DNA from 2 places in the Streptomyces sp. NPDC002838 genome. Region 1 is predicted to be linked to the other one. Evidence: riboswitches for the same ligand, from Rfam matches in the RefSeq annotation. Region 1 holds a riboswitch; the other holds the start of a gene.
The links. A riboswitch is a leader RNA that binds a small molecule or an ion and turns the genes downstream of it on or off. The one in region 1 is predicted to bind ZMP and ZTP.
Positions count from the first base shown of each region.

Region 1 (4,403 bases):
GGGCGTGATGGGCAAGGCCTCGAACGAGGGCGCTGTGTCCGGGATCTACCCCGCGCCTTGGGAAACGGGCGACACGGCGACCGACCCGCCCGACACGACGACCGCCACCGTGCAGACCGGCACGCCTGCGGCAGACGACGACATGGAGTGGTGGTGGGCTCTGCCCGGCGCGGCAGCGGGAGCGGCGCTGGCGCTGGTTCTGCGGCCGTACGCCCTGCGGAAGCCGTGGAACCGCCTGCGGCGGGAGCCGGGGCCTCGGCAAGAGCTGCGGGATGTGTGAGGGCGCGCAAGAGGGGATGCGGGACGACGTGGGAGACCTGGGGGGACTGATGGCAGCTCGGCGCAGACGCGCGAGGGCACGACTGGCGATCTTCGTGCCGGTGTCGATGGCGGGGGCGTTGCTCGGAATGCCGGCGGCCGCTGCGGCGGCCGACGCGGTGAGGCAGGGGCCGGGCCCTGATCGAGACGTTCCGGATGTGGCGGTGGTCGTCGCGGGCGGCTCGGGCCGGACGACGGCGGTGCGCTCCGGCGAGGCGGACTTCGCTCGCCTCTGGCAGCTGTTGCAGCCGACTTACACCGGGACGGAGCGGGTGCCGGAGCCGTGGGCGGAGGGTGGGTATCCGCCGGTGCGGATGACCGTGGTGTGGGGGCTGACGGGTGTCGGGGGCTGGCCGCAGACGAACTCCGCGCCCGGTGGTGATGTGGCGATGGAGCGGCAGGACCAGTTGTTCGTGGCGGAGGACGGCACGCCTTGGGTGCGCATGGACTGGGCACCGGACGTGGCGGACGACGACATCCGCTGGCATCGGGCGCCGCGCTCGGTATGGGAGCGGCTGAGCCGGACGGAGCTGCTCGGTACGGCGGGCGACCGGGTGGTGGGGAGTGGGGCGGGTGAGGATCGGGGGCGGTGGAGACCGGATGGCGTCTGGTGGGCGGTGCCGGGCCTCGCCGTGGGATTCGGGGCCGGTGTCGGCGGGACGCTGCTGATACGCCGCGCGGCGGCCCGGCCGGGAGCCGGACCGCCGCGGGAGGAACCACGACAGGAGTTGATCGACCTGTAAGCCCCCGGGAGCGTCAGCCGAGGTCGATCTCCGGGTACAGCGGGAAGCCGGAGACGAGGTCTGTGGCTCGGCGGGAGATCTCGTCCGCGATCTTCGGGTCGAGGACGTGCTGGGCCTTGGACGGGGCGCCCTTGCTGGTGGTGCCGGGCTCCGTGGTGGTGAGGACGCGGTCGATGAGGCCGGCGACCTCGTCCATCTCGGCGGCGCCCAGGCCGCGCGTGGTCAGGGCGGGGGTGCCGACGCGGATGCCGGAGGTGTACCAGGCGCCGTTGGGGTCGGCGGGGATGGCGTTGCGGTTGGTGACGATGCCCGAGTCGAGCAGGGCGGCCTCGGCCTGGCGGCCGGTGAGGCCGTAGGAGGAGGCGACGTCGATCAGGTTGAGGTGGTTGTCGGTGCCGCCGGTGATGAGGGTGGCGCCCCGGCGCATCAGGCCTTCCGCCAGCGCGCGGGAGTTGTCGACGATGCGCTGGGCGTAGTCCTGGAAGGAGGGCTGACGGGCCTCGGCGAGGGCGACGGCCTTGGCGGCCATGACGTGCGGGAGCGGGCCGCCGAGGACCATCGGGCAGCCGCGGTCGACCTGGTCCTTGAGGGAGTCGTCGCACAGGACCATGCCGCCGCGCGGGCCGCGCAGCGACTTGTGGGTGGTGGTGGTGACGATCTGGGCGTGCGGGACCGGGTCGAAGTCGCCGGTCAGCACCTTGCCGGCGACCAGGCCCGCGAAGTGGGCCATGTCCACCATCAAGGTCGCCCCGGCCTCGTCGGCGATCTCGCGCATGAGACGGAAGTTCACGAGACGGGGGTAGGCGGAGTAGCCGGCCACGATGATCAGCGGCTTGAACTCACGGGCCGACACCCGCAGCGCCTCGTAGTCGATCAGACCCGTGGTGGGGTCGGTGCCGTAGGAGCGCTGGTCGAACATCTTGCCGGAGATGTTCGGGCGGAAGCCGTGGGTGAGGTGGCCGCCGGCGTCCAGGGACATACCGAGCATGCGCTGGTTGCCGAAGGCCTGGCGGAGCTCGGCCCAGTCGGCCTCGGAAAGGTCGTTGACCTGGCGGACGCCGGCCTTCTCCAGGGCGGGGGCCTCGACGCGCTGGGCGAGGACGGACCAGAAGGCGACGAGGTTGGCGTCGATGCCGGAGTGCGGCTGGACGTAGGCGTGGCGGGCGCCGAAGAGTTCACGCGCGTGCTCGGCGGCGAGGGACTCGACGGTGTCGACGTTGCGGCAGCCGGCGTAGAAGCGGCGGCCGATGGTGCCCTCGGCGTACTTGTCGCTGAACCAGTTGCCCATCGCCAGCAGGGTGGCCGGGGAGGCGTAGTTCTCGGAGGCGATCAGCTTGAGCATCTCGCGCTGGTCGGCGACCTCCTGGCCGATGGCGTCGGCCACGCGCGGCTCGACGGCGCGGATCACGTCGAGGGCGGCACGGAAGGCGGTGGACTCGGGAGAGAGGGGTTCGGCTGACATGGGCGACCTCCGGACGGTGTGTTCGGCGTTCACGGCACGGCCCAGGCGCACGGCACTCGGTGCTGGACATGGTCCAGGGGGCCGCTCCCCGATGGTTGGTCCCATCCCAGCGCGCCAGTCACGGCCCGCTGATCAGCCTACCGGGCACGCCGGGCGGCCCGGTTACCGAGTCCACCATGCGAGCGACTATAGGAAGGAAGTCACCGTCAGCTCAGGGAGATGCCGTGAACCGTACGGAGACGCTCGTCGCGGCCGCCGAGGCCCACAGCGCGCACAACTACCGTCCAATGCCGGTGGTCGTGGCCACGGCGGACGGGGCGTGGATGACGGATGTGGAGGGGCGGCGGTATCTGGATCTGCTGGCCGGGTATTCGGCGCTGAACTTCGGGCATCGCAACCGGCGGATCCTCGATGCGGCGAAGGCTCAGTTGGAGCGGGTGACGTTGACCTCCCGGGCGTTTCATCACGACCGGTTCGCCGCGTTCTGCGAGGAGCTCGCCGAGCTGTGCGGCATGGAGATGGTGCTGCCGATGAACACCGGCGTGGAGGCGGTGGAGACGGCGGTGAAGACGGCGCGGAAGTGGGGGTACCGGGTCAAGGGCGTGCCGGCGGAGATGGCGAAGATCGTGGTCGCGGGGGGCAACTTCCACGGGCGGACCACGACGGTGATCAGTTTCTCCACGGACGCCGAGGCGCGGGCGGACTACGGGCCCTACACGCCGGGCTTCGAGATCGTGCCGTACGGGGATGTGACGGCGATGCGCGCGGCGCTGACCGAGAACACGGTCGCGGTGCTGCTCGAGCCGATCCAGGGCGAGGCGGGGGTGCTGGTGCCGCCGGCCGGTTATCTGCGGACGGTGCGGGAGCTGACGCGCGAGCGGAACGTGCTGTTCGTGGCGGACGAGATCCAGTCGGGGCTGGGGCGGACGGGGCGGACGTTCGCGTGCGAGCACGAGGGGGTGGTGCCGGACGTGTATGTGCTGGGGAAGGCGCTGGGGGGCGGGGTCGTGCCGGTGTCGGCGGTGGTGTCGAGCGCCGAGGTGCTCGGGGTGTTCCGGCCCGGGGAGCACGGGTCGACGTTCGGCGGGAATCCGCTGGCCTGTGCGGTGGCGCTGGAGGTGATCGCGATGCTGCGGTCGGGCGAGTACCAGGCGCGGGCCGCCCGGCTCGGCGAGCATCTGCACCGGGAGCTGAAGGAGCTGGCGGGGTCGGGACGGGTGACGGCGGTGCGCGGGCGCGGGCTGTGGGCGGGCGTGGACATCGCTCCGGCGTACGGCACGGGACGGGAGGTTTCCGAGAAGCTGATGGACCGGGGTGTCCTGGTGAAGGACACGCACGGGCCGACGATCCGGATCGCGCCGCCCCTGATCATCTCCGAGGAGGACCTGGACTGGGGGTTGGCCCAGCTGCGTGCCGTACTGGCCCCCTGACTCCTTTCAGAGGATTACGTGCGGCAGGAAGCGGGCGTACTCGTCCGTGATCAGGCCGGAGGACTCGCGGATGCCCAGGCCCGCGGACTCGTCCTCGACCACCCAGGTGCCGAGGACGACGTGGTTGCCGTCGAAGGAAGGGAGCGGGGCCAACTCCTGGTAACAGCAGGGCTCGTCGCGGATGACAGGGGCCGCTCCGGGCTCGTGGACGGTTACGCCGGCGCCCTCGCGGCCCAGCAGGGGCTTGGCCACGTAACCGGTGGTCGCCGCCAGTTCGCGGGGGCCGTCGAGGTAGGCGGGGAGGAGGTTGGGGTGGCCGGGGTGGAGTTCCCAGAGGATGGCGAGCAGGGCCTTGTTGCTCAGGAGCATCTTCCAGGCGGGCTCGATCCACAGCGTCGTACCCGTGCCGCCGCCGTTGTCCAGGGTGTCGAGGACGTGGGCGGCGAAGCG
Region 1 is NZ_JBEOVF010000011.1:133,041-137,443, forward strand. Features, by position in the region: gene ABT063_RS17180 (hypothetical protein) at 1-280, shown strand, start outside; gene ABT063_RS17185 (hypothetical protein) at 330-1,061, shown strand; gene ABT063_RS17190 (glycine hydroxymethyltransferase) at 1,075-2,574, opposite strand; ZMP/ZTP riboswitch at 2,556-2,655, opposite strand; gene rocD (ornithine--oxo-acid transaminase) at 2,700-3,953, shown strand; gene ABT063_RS17200 (glutathionylspermidine synthase family protein) at 3,960-4,403, opposite strand, start outside.

Region 2 (4,403 bases), on a different contig from region 1:
GCCCGCGAAGGCCAACCTCCTGACCCGTTGGGAGCGCAAGGCCGACCGCGAGGCCGGATACGTCCGGCTGCCGTCACCGCTCGCCGAGGACATCCTGCGCGACCCGGCCGGAGGTACCCGATGACCGACCCGACCCCCGCGGTCCGCGACCACGTCCTGTCCCTGCCCGCCACCGAACTGCCCGCGTACGTCTATGACTTGGCGGCACTGCGCACGCACACCGCCGCCGTGCGGGACGCCCTCCCGGAGCGGGTCGAGCTGTACTACGCCGCCAAGGCCAACCCGGAGCCGGAGATCCTCGCCGCGCTCGCGCCGTACGTCGACGGCTACGAGGTCTCCTCGGGCGGCGAACTCGCCCATGTCGCCGAGGCGGTACCGGGCCGGCCGCTCGCCTTCGGCAGCCCCGGCAAGACGCCGGCCGAGCTGACGGCCGCGCTGGAGAGAGGAGTCGACCGCTTCCACGTCGAGAGCGAGCACGAGCTGCGCATGCTGGCCGAGTTGGCGCGGCGCTTCGCACCCGCGCGGCCGGTGGCGGTGCTGCCCCGGGTCAACCTGCCGGTCGCCGACGGGGCGCTGGCGGGCAGCTCGCTGGCGATGGGCGGTCGGCCCGCGCCCTTCGGCATGGACCCCGCCCACACTGTTGACGTCGTCCGCGCGCTCACCGACGGCACGTGTCCGCACCTCGAACTACGCGGCCTTCACGCCCACTTGGCCAGTGGGCTGGAGGCGCCGGAACAGCTGGCGGTGGCCGAGACCGTCGTCGCCTGGGCGACGGGCCTCGGCGTGCCGCTCGCCGAGGTGAACGTGGGCGGCGGCATGACCGTCGACTACGCCCGCCCCGGCCGCCGATTCGACTGGGCCGCGTACGGCAGCGGGCTCGCCCGGCTGACCGAGGCGCACCCCGGGCTGACGTTGCGTATCGAGCCGGGCCGGGCGCTGACGGCGTACTACGGCTGGTACGCCACCGAGGTGCTGGACGTGAAGCACAGTCACGGCGAGGAGTTCGCGATCGTCCGGGGCGGCACCCATCACCTGCGGACGCCGGCGACGAAGGGGCACGACCAGCCCTGCTCGGTGCTCCCGGTGGAGGCATGGCCGCACCCTTGGCCGAGGCCGGGCACCGAGGGGAGCCGCGTCACGCTCGCGGGGCAGCTGTGCACGCCGAAGGACGTCCTGGCGCGGCGGGTGCCGGCGCCCGGGCTCAGGGCCGGTGACCGGGTGGTGTTCGCGCTGGCCGGTGCCTACGCGTGGAACATCTCCCACCATGACTTCCTGATGCACCCCAGGCCGGGCTTCCACTTCCTGAACAGGGCATTCTCCTGACGCGACCCCCGCAGGCTGCGCTTGCCGAGCCTGCCGGGGCGGAGGAGTCTCGAAGGGAAGGAACCTCGCGGCCCGCTCCCCGTCGGGCCGCGACCCTCGAAGGAGGTCACCATGGGCACTGCGGCACGTCCCGGCTTCGACACCGAAACACTGCGCCGGGGCATCGAAGGACAGGCGGCGACTCTTCTGTCGCTCTACGCGGACGACGCCGAACTACGCGTCGTGGACCGCAACACCCAGCCGAGCCACCCCAAGGTCCTGCACGGCCGTGACCAGATCGGCGAGATGCTGAACGACGTCTACAGCCGCGACATGACGCACAAGCTGGAGCGGTGCGTCGTCCAGGGAGACCAGGCCGCCTTCAGCGAGTCCTGCGAGTACTCGGACGGAGTGCGCGTCCTCGCCGAGTCGATGGTGACCCTGCGGAACGGCAAGATCGTCGACCAGACCCTCATCCAGGCCTGGGACGAGTAGGACGAGCAGGAGGGACGTCACGGCGCCACCCGAGAGCGGTTCCCGACCGTCGCGTCGCCTCCGTTAGGCTGGTCGCGTGCCGTGACTGGCGCTGAGGTGGAGCACCACCGGGGAGCGGCCGCACCGTAGATGCCGTGCGCCTGGGCGATTCCGTTCGAACCCGCTCAGGAGTGGATCATGTCTCAGGCCCGGCTCATGGACGGCACCGCGCTCGCCCGGCGGATGGTGGAGGAGACCGCCGAGCGGGCGGCCGGTCTCACGGAGCTCACGGGGCAGGCGCCATGCCTGGCGACCGTACTGGTCGGCGAGGACCCCGCCTCCGTCACCTACGTCCGGATGAAGCGAAACCGCTGCCGCAAGGCCGGCATCGAGTCCCGCCATGTGGCGCTGCCCGCCGCCACGACCACCGAGGAGCTGGTCGGCACGCTCAGTTCCCTTTCGGACGACCCCGCTGTGCACGGCATCCTGCTCCAGCACCCGATGGGCGCGCACATCGACGAGCGGGCCGCGTTCGAGGCGATCGCTCCCGAGAAGGACGTCGACGGTGTCACCTTCGCCTCCTTCGCCACCATGAGCTTCGGGCTGCCGGGCTTCGTCTCCTGCACGCCCGGCGGAATCGTCCGGCTGCTCGACGAGTACGGCATCGACCCGGCAGGCAAGCGGGCGGTGGTCGTGGGCCGCAGCGCGATCCTGGGCAAGCCGGTCGGCATGCTGCTGCTCGCCCGCGACGCGACGGTGACCTACTGCCACTCCCGCACCCGGGACCTGTCCGCGGCCGTCCGCGAGGCGGACATCGTGGTCGCCGCCGTGGGGCGGCCGCGGCTGATCCCGGGGCAGGACATCAAGCCCGGCGCCGTCGTGATCGACGCCGGATACAACGCGGGCAATGTCGGTGACGTCGACTTCGACTCCGCCGTGGAGCGGGCCGCGCTGATCACGCCGGTGCCGGGCGGGGTCGGCCCGATGACCATCGCCACGCTGCTGGAGCAGACCGTGGACGCCGCCGCCCGGCAGCTCGGGGTGCTCGGGGTGTGATCAGGGCATCCAGGCGCTGTACTCCATCACGTCGCCCCTTTTGAGGCCCCACTCGGGCTCGGCGGTGGTCGCGGTGGTCTCCAAGCCGAGGACGGCACCGGTCCTCGGGTCCATGATCAGCGTCCGGCGGGCGCCCTGCCCGTCGTACACGTACGCCTGCCCGCTCCGGCCGAGGCGGTCGGTCACCCGACCGACGGGCCGCAGCCCCTCGGCGTCCGCCAGGAGCCGGGCGACCGCCGCGGTCTCGCGGGCGCCGAGGGTCCAGTGGTCGAGCAACACCTTGACGGCGTCCAGCAGTTCCGGCGTGGTCAGCGGGGTGTCGATGTACTGGGCCTCCTGCGAGTAGGCGCGCAGCCGGGCGGGGTCGTGCGGCGGCGGGGACTGGGGCGGGGCGTCGCTCCAGCTGGGCGGGGAGGTCTGCTCGCTGATGACGTGCCCGTCCTCGACGAGGCGCGGCTCGCCGTCCTCGTCGCTGAGGACCGGCCGTCCCGGATGCCGCGGGTCGGTCGGGGGGCTTGTCCTCGGACATGCCCATGCTCCACGACTGCACATGCGTGCCCTTGCGGAGGCGGGGCGATACGTCCGCCGCCGCCTGCGCGGCACGCTCGACCAGCCGGTCCAGGGGTACGGGGGTGGAGTCGGCCTGGACGACCAGCGGGCGGGGTACGGCGACCGCTGGGGCGGTGTTCGGGCCGGTGAGCACGAGGGCCTGCGCGAGGGCGGCGACGACGGCCGTGGCCACGAGCCCCCAGGCGAGGCGGGCGCGGCTCAGGCCCGGGATCCGGACAGGTCCGTCGATGCGCGGCGGCCGGAATCCGCGGCGCCCGGCGGGCCGGTCGCGCAGCAGTCGTTCGAGGCGGCGCTCGGCGTGGTGGTCCAGCGGGCCGTCGCCGTAGTGGGGGCCGTCGGGCGGCACCGGGTTCGCGCGGCGCAGAAGGTCTGGTTCGGGGCTGTCCGGCGCTACGTCGGCGTCCACTTCCGGTTGTCGCCGCCGCGATTTCGGACAGAGATCGGCGGTGCGAACGCTTTGCGCGCTGCGCGCAGAGTCGCAGGGCCAAGTCAACGGATCGGCGAGGACGGCCTCGCTCCGGTGGCGGGCCCGCGGTCCGCCTCCGCCGCGGCGACGTACACAGTCCCGCCGACCCCTTCGCCACCGCGTGCCGGAACGTCCCTCGTCCTGGCGCGGGCGAGGGCGGCGAGGACGGTATGTACGCCCAGCGCCTGGGCGCCGACCGGGCCCGCACCCTGAACCTCCGGCGGATCACGCCGCAGACGCGGCGTCCGGCACGCCCATCTGCCGCCGGACAGGCCCTGGGGCCTGTCCGGCGGTCATGCCCGAGCCGCGGGGCTCGGCAGGACTTCCCCGTCCTGGGATACGCTCGGCTCCCAGCCCGGTGGCCGCAGAATTCCCAGCAGCTGCCGGACCAGTTCGTCGACGACCTCGTCCAGCGTCGCGTCCACCCACCCGGCGTTCCAGTCGTGCAGCAGGCCGTTGACGCTGCCGATGAACGCCGCCGCGGCGATCCGGTAGTCGCGCGGCACCGCCTCCCCGCGAGCCACGGCCGCCTCCG
Region 2 is NZ_JBEOVF010000002.1:316,009-320,411, forward strand. Features, by position in the region: partial or broken gene ABT063_RS04090 (ferric iron reductase) at 1-124, shown strand, start outside; gene ABT063_RS04095 (type III PLP-dependent enzyme) at 121-1,323, shown strand; gene ABT063_RS04100 (nuclear transport factor 2 family protein) at 1,435-1,797, shown strand; ZMP/ZTP riboswitch at 1,869-1,950, shown strand; gene ABT063_RS04105 (bifunctional 5,10-methylenetetrahydrofolate dehydrogenase/5,10-methenyltetrahydrofolate cyclohydrolase) at 1,975-2,832, shown strand; partial or broken gene ABT063_RS04110 (CU044_5270 family protein) at 2,833-3,808, opposite strand; gene ABT063_RS04115 (TetR/AcrR family transcriptional regulator) at 4,162-4,403, opposite strand, start outside.
Region 2: it holds a riboswitch for ZMP and ZTP, as region 1 does, so the genes downstream of both, ABT063_RS04105 (bifunctional 5,10-methylenetetrahydrofolate dehydrogenase/5,10-methenyltetrahydrofolate cyclohydrolase) here and ABT063_RS17190 (glycine hydroxymethyltransferase) in region 1, are expected to answer to the same signal.